Regions from separate parts of the Paenibacillus sp. FSL H7-0357 genome, predicted to be linked through region 1. Evidence: a T-box and tRNA genes for the amino acid it is inferred to sense, from the RefSeq annotation. Region 1 holds a T-box; the other regions hold tRNA genes.
The links. The T-box of region 1 lies ahead of lysS (lysine--tRNA ligase). A T-box ahead of a tRNA ligase gene usually reads a tRNA of that ligase, here a tRNA-Lys.

Region 1 (4,216 bases):
GCAGTCCATTTGCTAGGAAAAGTCTAACAAAGCCAGTATTTGTTCCGCTCCCAGCACCTGAATTAACACGGGAATCCGCGGTCCTTCCTGTTGATTGAGAGTGAATTGATAGATGATTTTAAACAAACGTTTTTGATTGTTTTTCATTATTTTTTTGTCCTTATCGTGACAAATTGCGTAAATTTCCGTCATCAGCTCTTGTTCATCCATTCCTTCTCTTCGCAGTAAGCTGCAAAAATCTTTAATCCATTCCTGTTCGCCGGGCTCTAAAGTCTGATAATAGGCGATGTCAGGTTCAGTATTCACTGTAATCATACGCTGCGGAACCCATTGTCTGATCCAATGCTCCGCACGGTTTGCGGTTTGTTGCAGCAGCTCCTCGTCGTGCCCTCCACCGTTACGTGCCACTATCTCCTTTAGCAGTTCGAAATCGAAGTTCACAAGCGGCAAAATACCGGAGACCTGACTGAAGCTTGGGGCCTTGGCCTCTGTAACATGGTTCATGGACAGCTCCAAAGCAGCTTTGATCTCTTCAGAGAGTGTTGGAGACGGGTAGGCTTCACGAAAACGCTCAAATTCTGCATAATTTCGGAGTACATCTTCATCCATCCCAATATGAAAAGCGGCATTCGGCTGATATTTTGCGAACAGAAACAATAGATTCTCCGGGGTATACACTTTCAGAAGATCCGCAGGCGTGTAATGATTTCCCGACGAGCTGGACATTTTGGCGTGGCTGCCTTTGATGCTGATGAATTCGTAAGGCACGTAATAAGGCGGCTTATTCTCAAAGATTTGTGCAGAAATCACACTGGCTACGTTGAAGCTGCCTGTTTCAGAGGAATGATCGCGTCCACCGGGCTCGAAAGCTACCCCTTCCATTCCCCAGCGCATCGGCCAGTCTATTTTCCAATGCAATTTGATTATAGCAGCCTCCGGGACAGAGACAGTGTTATGCTGACCACATGTACATGTATAGGATAGTGTTTCTGCCTGATCGTCAAAATCCACAACCGTAGTGCTGTCCTTTCCGCATTGCTCACAATATACATGAACTGGATAAAAAGCAGCTCTGTCTTCCGCACTGGCTTCCCCTGTTTTAAATGACATGAGAATATCGTAAATCTCCCCTCTGCGGCGCAGCGCTTGAAGAATGGCCGGATTGTAGCGGCGCGACTGATACTCCCTGCTCTGATAGATAAACTCGGGTGTAATCCCAAATGCCATCAGCGCTTGTTCAAATTCTTGCTCGAAATGCTCCGCATAGGAGGAATGGCAGCCATAAGGACACGGAACCTTGGAATAAGGCAATCCAATATATCGTTCAAAGCCGGGATCTACATGATTAGGAACCTTCCGGAACCGGTCGAAGTCATCCCATGAAAAAATAAACCTCACTTCTTTGCCCGCTTTTTCGAGCGCTTTGCTTACAAAATAAGTCGTCGCGATCTCCCGGAAATTCCCGATATGTACCGAACCCGACGGGCTGATCCCCGAAGCACACACAAAGGCTTGCTGCTCAGGATGCATTTCAATTAACTGACTCGCTATTTTTTCTGCCCAATGCATAACCAATCACCTCTAATTTTTTAGTTGGATAAAGCAAAAAAGCTCCCGTCCGCAAGATTGTCATCTTGAGGACGAGAGCTATAATTAGCGTCGTGGTACCACCTCTGTTTGCGAACAGGTTACCCTGCTCACCTCTTCGGGTACGGCCATTACGCTTATACCCTATCTCTGTAACGGGAGATCCCGTCATACCATCCTTGAGCAATCGGCTCAATTCCGTATGAAGCTCGGAGACTTTATTCGTTGGAATCATCGCTGCTCCATTTCACCAGGCTGGAGCTCTCTGTGAACAATAGGTTCCAATTACTCTTCTCTTCATTGCTGTTGTTGATGTAAGTTATTGTAAGCCATAGTAACCCGGTTCATGTACATCTGTCAATAACATCCGTTTGATGAATAGGTATGTTACGATAGCTTCAAGGAGGCTGATGAGATGAAAGAGAGCTGGGAACGGACAGAGCAACCTGTTTCACTGGAGCTTAAGCAAATTAAGGAGATTGTCGAGCCTGTATTCTCCGGGAAACGAGTAACCTATGCTGAAGCAATGTCTACTGGATTTCGAAATTCCAACTATAAGATCACTGTGGAGGGAATGGCTGACCCCTTTGTGCTTCGCCTGTACAGTGAGGATGGTAGGATCGTTTACAAAGAGCTGGCCATTGCCGGACTTATAAGTCCGACTGTCCCTGTAGCGAATTTTATTCATGTTGATACAAGCTGCACCATTTTTAATCAGCCGTGGGCTGTGCAGGAATGGAAACAAGGAATTCACTTACGTGATGTATTAAAAACCGGAACAGCTCTGGATGTCGCATCAGCCGCAGCTTCAACCGGCAGAGTTCTAAACGGCATACATAATTACACATTCCCGGAGTTTGGTTTCTTCGGCAAAGACCTGCGGATCTCCGAGCCGTTCAATACTGATGCCGAAGGTTTTCTCGCCTTCGTTGAGGACAGCCTCTTCCATAAACCTTGCGGGAGCTGGCTTGGTGATGAGCTGACACAAGCAGTTTGGTCCTTCTGCCAGTCAAATCTTGCAGCCTTGAAGGAAAGCCGGAGCCATGCCAGACCCGTCCTCGTCCATTCTGATTTTAACGGATTGAACATTCTGATGCACCGGGATGCTGCAGACTGCTCTGTGTCAGCTGTACTGGATTGGGAGTTCGCTTTTTCCTGGAACAGATACGTTGATATTGGCAACATCCTGCGTTATGAAGCGGCTGATTCTGTCTTTGAGAAGCATTTTATTGCAGCCTATCAGGAGCACGGTACGGTTCTGGATAAGAACTGGCGGCTTCTCTCCAAGCTGGAGGATCTCATTGCCCTATGTGAACTGTTGAATCATTCTTCAAGAGAAACTCCCAACCGGATAAGGGATCTTCAGCATTTGGTTGCGTACACTGTCCTACCCTTCCGCTGATGTGTTTTATCCTGAACAACCTTCCTACAGCATGAAGACAGATACCTAAAATGTGCTGATATCCCCTGTTATTTACCTATTTCAATCAACTGCAAGTGCCATATATATAAGTTGAATGAGGTAAACACCTACACTTAGGAGGGGTATCATGTATAAGCCGATCCGCAAAAAAAATTTCAGAAGAAGACCTCTGGTCATAAAAATCCAAAAACATAAAAGAGTTGAACCGAAAAGAATAAGACCTCTGGATATCTGGAGCACAATCCGTCCATCGGCTTTTAGGGCAATCGGTACCCCTAACAGCGTTGTCAGCATAACTAAAGCTGATCAGCTTACCAAAATTCCTTTTCCTGTGGTTCAATTCGATTTATGCGGTGAATATGATCCTCTCCACTCCGTGTTTATTCCAAAAACTTCAGGCGTTTATTCCATCAGTTCATTGATTGCCGTCAATCCTGTAAACCCTACTGTCAATTACGTCATTGCACTTGTGATCCTGGTGAATGGTATTCAATCTCCTAATACACCGGTAGACAACGATTTTTTCGGCACCAATGTAAACAGAAGCAACGCTACAAGTGTTTCTACGATCTTGAAACTGAACGGCGGCGATCGGGTTGAAATCTTTGCCACCACCACAACTCCAGGCTTTATAGATCAATTTTCATTTGTTGTCACCACTTCTTTCGAAGCTGCCAGATTCCCGTCTCCTTGCTGACTCGCAAATCTGCACTAAGAGACCGCTCCTAATTTCAGGAGCGGTCTCTTAGTGTGTAACTCGTATTCTGTTCAGATCCAGACTTCATTAGCGGTTTCAATAACCAGGCGCAGCTTATCCCACTGCTCTTCCTCGGTCAGCATATTGCCTTCCTCCGTGGAAGCAAATCCGCATTGGGGACTCAGACACAGCTGCTCAATATTTACATATTGGGCGGCTTCTTCAATTCGGAGCTTAAGCTGCTCTTTACTCTCAAGGCCTCCATGTTTGGTAGTCACCAACCCCAGTACTACAAATTGATCACGGATAAACCGCAGCGGCGCGAAATCACCGGACCGTTCATTATCGTATTCAAGGAAAAAGGCATCGACCTCTGCCTGAGCAAACAGCACTTCGGCAATCGGCTCATATCCCCCTGCGGCGAACCAGGTGGAGCGGAAGTTGCCCCGGCACACATGCAGGGCAATCGTCATATCCGCCGGACGTAGAGAGATGCTCTCGTTAATCAG
Region 2 (4,216 bases), 3.1 Mb from region 1:
GACAACCAGGATGTTGGCTTAGAAGCAGCCACCATTGAAAGAGTGCGTAATAGCTCACTGGTCGAGTGACTCTGCGCCGAAAATGTAACGGGGCTAAACACACCACCGAAGCTATGGCTAGATGCTTTGCATCTGGGGTAGGGGAGCGTTGTATGCAGGTTGAAGGTGTACCGTAAGGAGCGCTGGACAGCATACAAGTGAGAATGCCGGTATGAGTAACGAAAAGATCAGTGAGAATCTGATCCGCCGAAAGCCCAAGGTTTCCTGAGGAAGGCTCGTCCGCTCAGGGTAAGTCGGGACCTAAGGCGAGGCCGAAAGGCGTAGTCGAAGGACAACAGTTTGAAATTACTGTACCACCGTAATCCGCTATGAGCGATGGGGTGACGCAGGAGGGTAGTGACGCGGACTGATGGATGTCCGTCTAAGCAGTGAGGCTGGTGTGTAGGCAAATCCGCACACCGTTAAGGCTGGGCTGTGATGGGGAGCGAAAATTATAGTAGCGAAGGTCATGATCTCACACTGCCAAGAAAAGCCTCTAGCCAGGAGAAGGTGCCCGTACCGCAAACCGACACAGGTAGGCGAGAAGAGAATTCTAAGGCGCGCGGAAGAACTCTCGTTAAGGAACTCGGCAAAATGACCCCGTAACTTCGGGAGAAGGGGTGCCTCGGTAGGGTGAATAGCCCGAGGGGGCCGCAGTGAAAAGGCCCAAGCGACTGTTTAGCAAAAACACAGGTCTGTGCGAAGCCGCAAGGCGAAGTATACGGGCTGACGCCTGCCCGGTGCTGGAAGGTTAAGGGGAGCGGTTAGGAGTAATCCGAAGCTGTGAACCGAAGCCCCAGTAAACGGCGGCCGTAACTATAACGGTCCTAAGGTAGCGAAATTCCTTGTCAGGTAAATTCTGACCCGCACGAATGGCGTAACGACTTGGGCGCTGTCTCAACGAGAGATCCGGTGAAATTTTAATACCTGTGAAGATGCAGGTTACCCGCGACAAGACGGAAAGACCCCATGGAGCTTTACTGCAGCTTGATATTGAATTTGGGTACGATCTGTACAGGATAGGTGGGAGCCGTAGAGGCAGGAGCGCAAGCTTCTGCGGAGGCGCCGTTGGGATACCACCCTGATCGTATCTAGGTTCTAACCTAGTGCCCTAATCGGGTACGGGGACCGTGTCAGGCGGGCAGTTTGACTGGGGCGGTCGCCTCCTAAAGAGTAACGGAGGCGTTCAAAGGTTCCCTCAGAATGGTTGGAAATCATTCGAAGAGTGCAAAGGCATAAGGGAGCTTGACTGCGAGACCAACAAGTCGAGCAGGGACGAAAGTCGGACTTAGTGATCCGGTGGTACCGCATGGAAGGGCCATCGCTCAACGGATAAAAGCTACCCTGGGGATAACAGGCTTATCTCCCCCAAGAGTCCACATCGACGGGGAGGTTTGGCACCTCGATGTCGGCTCATCGCATCCTGGGGCTGAAGTAGGTCCCAAGGGTTGGGCTGTTCGCCCATTAAAGCGGTACGCGAGCTGGGTTCAGAACGTCGTGAGACAGTTCGGTCCCTATCTGTCGTGGGCGCAGGAAATTTGAGAGGAGCTGTCCTTAGTACGAGAGGACCGGGATGGACGTACCGCTGGTGCATCAGTTGTTCCGCCAGGAGCATGGCTGAGTAGCTACGTACGGACGGGATAAGCGCTGAAAGCATCTAAGCGTGAAGCCCCCCTCAAGATGAGATTTCCCAATTAGTAAGACCCCTTGAAGACGACGAGGTAGATAGGTTGGAGGTGGAAGTGCAGCAATGCATGGAGCTGACCAATACTAATCGGTCGAGGGCTTATCCAACAGTAAGACGCAGATTCGTTTCGGATTCAGTTTTCAGGAATTAAGGTTCCTGAAGCATTTACGCTGTAAATGCCCGTTTGGTGGCGATAGCGGAGGGGTTCCACGCGTACCCATCCCGAACACGACCGTTAAGCCCTCCAGCGCCGATGGTACTTGGACCGAAGGGTCCTGGGAGAGTAGGACGCCGCCAAGCGGATATTCCCTGATAGCTCAGTTGGTAGAGCACTCGACTGTTAATCGAGTTGTCACAGGTTCGAGTCCTGTTCGGGGAGCCATGCTCTCATAGCTCAGTAGGTAGAGTGCTTCCATGGTAAGGAAGAGGTCACCGGTTCGAATCCGGTTGAGAGCTCCACAGATTTACATGGCCCGTTGGTCAAGGGGTTAAGACACCTCCCTTTCACGGAGGTAACATGGGTTCGAATCCCATACGGGTCACCAACAATACTTATCATTACCCTTTGAAGGCATACATATGGAGGCTTAGCTCAGCTGGGAGAGCATCTGCCTTACAAGCAGAGGGTCGGGGGTTCGATCCCCTCAGCCTCCACCATAAACTTCTTGATATTTATAGAAATTATGGGCATTATAAAGGTATCCATCATAGGGGATTCGCCAAGCGGTAAGGCAACGGACTCTGACTCCGTCATCATAGGTTCGAATCCTATATCCCCTGCCAAATGCGAGCCATTAGCTCAGTTGGTAGAGCACCTGACTTTTAATCAGGGTGTCGAAGGTTCGAGTCCTTCATGGCTCACTTTTATTAGTATTATGCGCGTGTGGCGGAATGGCAGACGCACCAGACTTAGGATCTGGCGTCTTACGACGTGGGGGTTCAAGTCCCTTCACGCGCACCACTTATTTGCGGACGTGGCTCAGCGGTAGAGCATCGCCTTGCCAAGGCGAGGGTCGCGGGTTCGATTCCCGTCGTCCGCTCCATAATTTTTGCGCCCTTAGCTCAGCTGGATAGAGCGTTTGACTACGAATCAAAAGGCCGGGAGTTCGAATCTCTCAGGGCGCGCCATTTTTAATATTAACGGGATGTAGCTCAGCTTGGTAGAGCACCTGGTTTGGGACCAGGGGGTCGCATGTTCAAATCGTGTCATCCCGATTGTACACCTATGCGGGTGTAGTTCAATGGTAGAACTTCAGCCTTCCAAGCTGATAGCGTGGGTTCGATTCCCATCACCCGCTCCATAATTTCATAGTTTCGGGATGTAGCTCAGCTTGGTAGAGCACCTGGTTTGGGACCAGGGGGTCGCATGTTCAAATCGTGTCATCCCGATACTCAGCTAATCAGCTGACATTTAACTCTTACTCCGGTAGGAGTTTTTTGTTTACTTAAGTGAATGATAGAGTGATAATGAAGCTCTCCATAACCCAAGTGGGTTTTATGCGCGCTTTGGACGGGGAGGACCTAACATCCGCCTGATGTGGCAGGAGAACTCGCTCAAGGCTCTCTGACCGTGCTTTATGATAGGTTTAGGTATTTGGAAGGTTAGGCAATCCAAGCCGTTCTGTTCGATTGAACAGGGTCTTGTTATTAGAATGCTAGGGCGTCAGGAAATCCTCATAATGCCACGAAATGAAAACCCCCAATTTTAATGGTCCTTTATATGAATAGATTATATAAATTTATGCCAGCCATTGTCTTTACATAAATACCCTGTTAGTCAGCCAATATAATAAGTATTTTATGACTGTATAAAACGCCAAATTGGTGTATAATCGTAATTACTGCGACGCTTTACAGCGCAATAAGTTGAAGATTTCCGGGCGGTTTTATTGTATGATATGTGGAAAGCTTCAAATAGACAATGTTAAGAACATTGATCCGGAAGAGGATGGGGGGAGCAGCATGACCGAACTTACGACTACCGTTAGCAAAAGCAACTCCAACAATCTGCTGCGGCGGGACGTACGGTTCCTGGGGAATATTCTGGGCGAAGTCTTGGTTCATCAAGGCGGTAACGAATTGCTGGAAATCGTGGAGAAGATCCGCGAGACCAGTAAATCGCTGCGCTCATTGTTTTTGCCTGAACTGCACAATGAATTTAAAGAGCTAATTAATTCACTGGATCCGGAGAATCGCCACCTGGTGATACGGGCATTTGCCATCTATTTTCAATTGGTGAATATCGCCGAACAGAATCACCGCATTCGCCGAAAACGCGACTATGAACGTTCAGCCGGGGAGACTGTACAGCCCGGGTCCATAGAAAGCGCTATTCAGGAACTACGCGAGCGTGACTTCTCCCATGAGGATGTCCATGAAATCATGAATGGCCTCTCACTAGAGCTGGTCATGACGGCTCACCCTACGGAAGCTATGCGCCGGGCGATCCTTGATATTCATAAACGGATTTCCGATGATGTAATGGGATTG
Region 3 (4,216 bases), 2.8 Mb from region 1:
AAAATTTAAATATCACTAGTATGAATCCCAGCCAAATGCTGATTTGAAAAAAAATGAGCCAGCCCCCAAAACCTTGATGCCCATACGCTTTATGTATCTCTGTATCGTTTGAAATAGAACTGCCCGATAATGCATCTAAATTGAATTTCGAATCCACCATTACTACGTCCCTTCAACTTTATTACTATCCCATGAAAAAATGGGCAATTATAACTTATAATCGGTTTATTGGAACTTATTATGTATAGTATTGTCCCACTCTAACTTTCCTAATTTCACTAGACTGTAGCTGCTGCATGACTCTTGAGCACACAGCACAAAAAAAGCCTTGCATATTGGTATTATCCCCTTCAAGTAGACACTCGTAAAAAACCTCCTGTGTTAACATGAGGAAATGAGTGAACTTGGAGGGGGTTTTTGTATGGCGAAAAAGGGACAAGTATTTCAATCGTACTCAGAGGAATTCAAGGTAGAGGCTATTCAAACCTATCTTAAAGGAGTAGAGAGCTACAAGGTAGTCGCAGAAAGGTTGGGGATTGCGAGTTGTACCCAGCTTAAAGTATGGGTAAAGAAATATCGGATTGGAGAGCCATTTGATACACGTAAGGGTACAACAAACCCTTTGAAAGGACGTCCTCGTACTACATTTGCCAGTATCGAAGAAGAACGAGATTACTTGAAGGCACAGGTGGATTACTTAAAAAAGCGGTATCCAAATCTGTTAACGGAGCGAAGTTCGGGCTACAAGACAAATACGCCGTAATCGAAGAGCTACGTGACCAGCATGGCGTTACCCGCCTATTAGCTATTGCAGGTGTATCTCGAGCAAACTACTACAAGTGGCGAGGTACACAGGCTCAGCGGATTGAAGCCCATGCGCAGGAGCACGCAATTAAAGAGCATATGGTGGCCGTTCACTTAGCCCATCCCTATTTTGGATATCCTCGAATGCGAACAGCCCTGTGGGAGGCCGGCTACCTCGTCAACCACAAGAAGGTGTGGCGGCTCATGAAAGAACTGTCGATCCAGTCGGTCATTCGAAAGAAAAGGAATCGCTCGAGCTATGCTCCTTCCGTGGTCTATCCTAACCGATTAAAGCGCCAGTTTCATGCGACAGCTCCTCAACAGAAGCTGGTAACCGACATTACGTATATCTCAGACGGCACGCGCTTTTATTATCTGTCCGCCATTCAGGACCTGTTTAACAATGAAATTGTGGCCTGGCAGATCTCAGAGCGAAACGACGTAAAACTCGTCCTGGATACAGTTGAACAGTGGACACGAAAAAGAGACGTGTCTGAAGCCGTACTCCATTCGGACCAAGGCTTCCAATACACGTCTCAGGCGTACAACACACGATTAGAGGCATTCAGCGTCAAGGGCAGCCACTCTCGCAAAGCAACCTGCCTAGATAACGCCTGCATCGAATCCTTCTTTTCGCATCTGAAGACAGAAAAGTTGTACCTTCACCAGTTTAAGTCAGAAGCAGAGATTCATCAAGCCGTCGAGGAGTATATCTACTTTTATAATTACCAACGTTTCCAGGCGAAACTCAAACAGCGCGCGCCGATCGAGTATCGGCACGCGCTGGCTGCTTAGCTTTTTTTCATCTGTCTTCTTGACAGGGGTATGACCATATCGCAGGCTTTTTTTGTGGTTTATTCTGTTAAGCGGGTGATGGGAATCGAACCCACGCTATCAGCTTGGAAGGCTGAAGTTCTACCATTGAACTACACCCGCATAGGTGTACAATCGGGATGACACGATTTGAACATGCGACCCCCTGGTCCCAAACCAGGTGCTCTACCAAGCTGAGCTACATCCCGTTAATATTAAAAATGGCGCGCCCTGAGAGATTCGAACTCCCGGCCTTTTGATTCGTAGTCAAACGCTCTATCCAGCTGAGCTAAGGGCGCAAAATCTATATGGAGCGGACGACGGGAATCGAACCCGCGACCCTCGCCTTGGCAAGGCGATGCTCTACCGCTGAGCCACGTCCGCAAAAACATGGTGCGCGTGAAGGGACTTGAACCCCCACGTCGTAAAACGCCAGATCCTAAGTCTGGTGCGTCTGCCATTCCGCCACACGCGCACACTTTAAAGAAATGGTGAGCCATGAAGGACTCGAACCTTCGACACCCTGATTAAAAGTCAGGTGCTCTACCAACTGAGCTAATGGCTCTCATGAAAATGGCTGGGGATATAGGATTTGAACCTATGCATGACGGAGTCAAAGTCCGTTGCCTTACCGCTTGGCTAATCCCCAATATTTATAATTAGCTAAAAACACGGAACAGGGCGGATACTCTGCACTTCGTTGCGAGATTGCAAAGTAATTCTTGCGAAGCTTATACTTCTGATCCCTGATGCCATACTAATGGCGGAACCGACGGGATTCGAACCCGCGATCTCCTGCGTGACAGGCAGGCATGTTAGGCCAACTACACCACGGTTCCAAATTGGTTGCGGGGGCAGGATTTGAACCTGCGGCCTTCGGGTTATGAGCCCGACGAGCTACCGGGCTGCTCCACCCCGCGTCAGTAAAAGTTATTGTTCCCTTTCGGTCCCAGAAAAACACCTGGAATCCATTGCGAAGCTTCAGCTTCTTAGGGAAATGTTATGGTGGAGGCTGAGGGGATCGAACCCCCGACCCTCTGCTTGTAAGGCAGATGCTCTCCCAGCTGAGCTAAGCCTCCATGATATGACCCGTATGGGATTCGAACCCATGTTACCTCCGTGAAAGGGAGGTGTCTTAACCCCTTGACCAACGGGCCATGCTTGTTGAAAATTTGTGGCGGAGAGAGAGGGATTCGAACCCTCGAGACGCTTGTGGCGCCTACACGATTTCCAATCGTGCTCCTTCGGCCAAACTCGGACACCTCTCCATAATGGCTCCCCGAACAGGACTCGAACCTGTGACAACTCGATTAACAGTCGAGTGCTCTACCAACTGAGCTATCAGGGAAAATGGTGGGCCTTAGTGGACTCGAACCACCGACCTCACCCTTATCAGGGGTGCGCTCTAACCAGCTGAGCTAAAGGCCCTTCTACCGTATACAAATATTAAGGGCAAAAAAAATACCACAGTGTGTGTGGTTGTCCGCTTGGCGGCGTCCTACTCTCCCAGGACCCTTCGGTCCAAGTACCATCGGCGCTGGAGGGCTTAACGGTCGTGTTCGGGATGGGTACGCGTGGAACCCCTCCGCTATCGCCACCAAACGGGCATTTACAGCGTAAATGCTTCAGGAACCTTAATTCCTGAAAACTGAATCCGAAACGAATCTGCGTCTTTACTAGTTGGATAAGCCCTCGACCGATTAGTATTGGTCAGCTCCATGCATTGCTGCACTTCCACCTCCAACCTATCTACCTCGTCGTCTTCAAGGGGTCTTACTAATTGGGAAATCTCATCTTGAGGGGGGCTTCACGCTTAGATGCTTTCAGCGCTTATCCCGTCCGTACGTAGCTACTCAGCCATGCTCCTGGCGGAACAACTGATGCACCAGCGGTACGTCCATCCCGGTCCTCTCGTACTAAGGACAGCTCCTCTCAAATTTCCTGCGCCCACGACAGATAGGGACCGAACTGTCTCACGACGTTCTGAACCCAGCTCGCGTACCGCTTTAATGGGCGAACAGCCCAACCCTTGGGACCTACTTCAGCCCCAGGATGCGATGAGCCGACATCGAGGTGCCAAACCTCCCCGTCGATGTGGACTCTTGGGGGAGATAAGCCTGTTATCCCCAGGGTAGCTTTTATCCGTTGAGCGATGGCCCTTCCATGCGGTACCACCGGATCACTAAGTCCGACTTTCGTCCCTGCTCGACTTGTTGGTCTCGCAGTCAAGCTCCCTTATGCCTTTGCACTCTTCGAATGATTTCCAACCATTCTGAGGGAACCTTTGAACGCCTCCGTTACTCTTTAGGAGGCGACCGCCCCAGTCAAACTGCCCGCCTGACACGGTCCCCGTACCCGATTAGGGCACTAGGTTAGAACCTAGATACGATCAGGGTGGTATCCCAACGGCGCCTCCGCAGAAGCTTGCGCTCCTGCCTCTACGGCTCCCACCTATCCTGTACAGATCGTACCCAAATTCAATATCAAGCTGCAGTAAAGCTCCATGGGGTCTTTCCGTCTTGTCGCGGGTAACCTGCATCTTCACAGGTATTAAAATTTCACCGGATCTCTCGTTGAGACAGCGCCCAAGTCGTTACGC

Region 2: it encodes a tRNA-Lys, which carries the amino acid that the T-box ahead of lysS (lysine--tRNA ligase) is inferred to sense. The anticodon was not compared.
Region 3: it encodes a tRNA-Lys, which carries the amino acid that the T-box ahead of lysS (lysine--tRNA ligase) is inferred to sense. The anticodon was not compared.

Annotation. Positions count from the first base shown of each region.
Region 1 is NZ_CP009241.1:3,752,627-3,756,842, reverse strand. Features, by position in the region: gene lysS (lysine--tRNA ligase) at 13-1,569, opposite strand; T-box leader at 1,634-1,897, opposite strand; gene H70357_RS16370 (phosphotransferase family protein) at 2,003-2,989, shown strand; gene H70357_RS16365 (hypothetical protein) at 3,138-3,707, shown strand; gene H70357_RS16360 (5-methyltetrahydropteroyltriglutamate--homocysteine S-methyltransferase) at 3,779-4,216, opposite strand, start outside.
Region 2 is NZ_CP009241.1:6,875,471-6,879,686, reverse strand. Features, by position in the region: rRNA gene H70357_RS30325 (23S ribosomal RNA) at 1-1,833, shown strand, start outside; rRNA gene rrf (5S ribosomal RNA) at 1,910-2,026, shown strand; tRNA gene H70357_RS30315 (tRNA-Asn) at 2,033-2,108, shown strand; tRNA gene H70357_RS30310 (tRNA-Thr) at 2,110-2,185, shown strand; tRNA gene H70357_RS30305 (tRNA-Glu) at 2,197-2,271, shown strand; tRNA gene H70357_RS30300 (tRNA-Val) at 2,308-2,383, shown strand; tRNA gene H70357_RS30295 (tRNA-Gln) at 2,436-2,509, shown strand; tRNA gene H70357_RS30290 (tRNA-Lys) at 2,515-2,587, shown strand; tRNA gene H70357_RS30285 (tRNA-Leu) at 2,604-2,687, shown strand; tRNA gene H70357_RS30280 (tRNA-Gly) at 2,695-2,769, shown strand; tRNA gene H70357_RS30275 (tRNA-Arg) at 2,778-2,854, shown strand; tRNA gene H70357_RS30270 (tRNA-Pro) at 2,868-2,941, shown strand; tRNA gene H70357_RS30265 (tRNA-Gly) at 2,954-3,027, shown strand; tRNA gene H70357_RS30260 (tRNA-Pro) at 3,042-3,115, shown strand; gene ppc (phosphoenolpyruvate carboxylase) at 3,689-4,216, shown strand, end outside.
Region 3 is NZ_CP009241.1:920,653-924,868, reverse strand. Features, by position in the region: gene H70357_RS04150 (DUF2569 family protein) at 1-160, opposite strand, end outside; gene H70357_RS37020 (transposase) at 422-763, shown strand; gene H70357_RS04140 (IS3 family transposase) at 646-1,599, shown strand; tRNA gene H70357_RS04135 (tRNA-Gly) at 1,670-1,740, opposite strand; tRNA gene H70357_RS04130 (tRNA-Pro) at 1,753-1,826, opposite strand; tRNA gene H70357_RS04125 (tRNA-Arg) at 1,840-1,916, opposite strand; tRNA gene H70357_RS04120 (tRNA-Gly) at 1,927-2,001, opposite strand; tRNA gene H70357_RS04115 (tRNA-Leu) at 2,009-2,092, opposite strand; tRNA gene H70357_RS04110 (tRNA-Lys) at 2,107-2,182, opposite strand; tRNA gene H70357_RS04105 (tRNA-Gln) at 2,192-2,266, opposite strand; tRNA gene H70357_RS04100 (tRNA-Asp) at 2,379-2,456, opposite strand; tRNA gene H70357_RS04095 (tRNA-Met) at 2,461-2,537, opposite strand; tRNA gene H70357_RS04090 (tRNA-Val) at 2,621-2,696, opposite strand; tRNA gene H70357_RS04085 (tRNA-Glu) at 2,703-2,774, opposite strand; tRNA gene H70357_RS04080 (tRNA-Ser) at 2,793-2,885, opposite strand; tRNA gene H70357_RS04075 (tRNA-Asn) at 2,890-2,965, opposite strand; tRNA gene H70357_RS04070 (tRNA-Ile) at 2,969-3,045, opposite strand; rRNA gene rrf (5S ribosomal RNA) at 3,103-3,219, opposite strand; rRNA gene H70357_RS04060 (23S ribosomal RNA) at 3,298-4,216, opposite strand, start outside.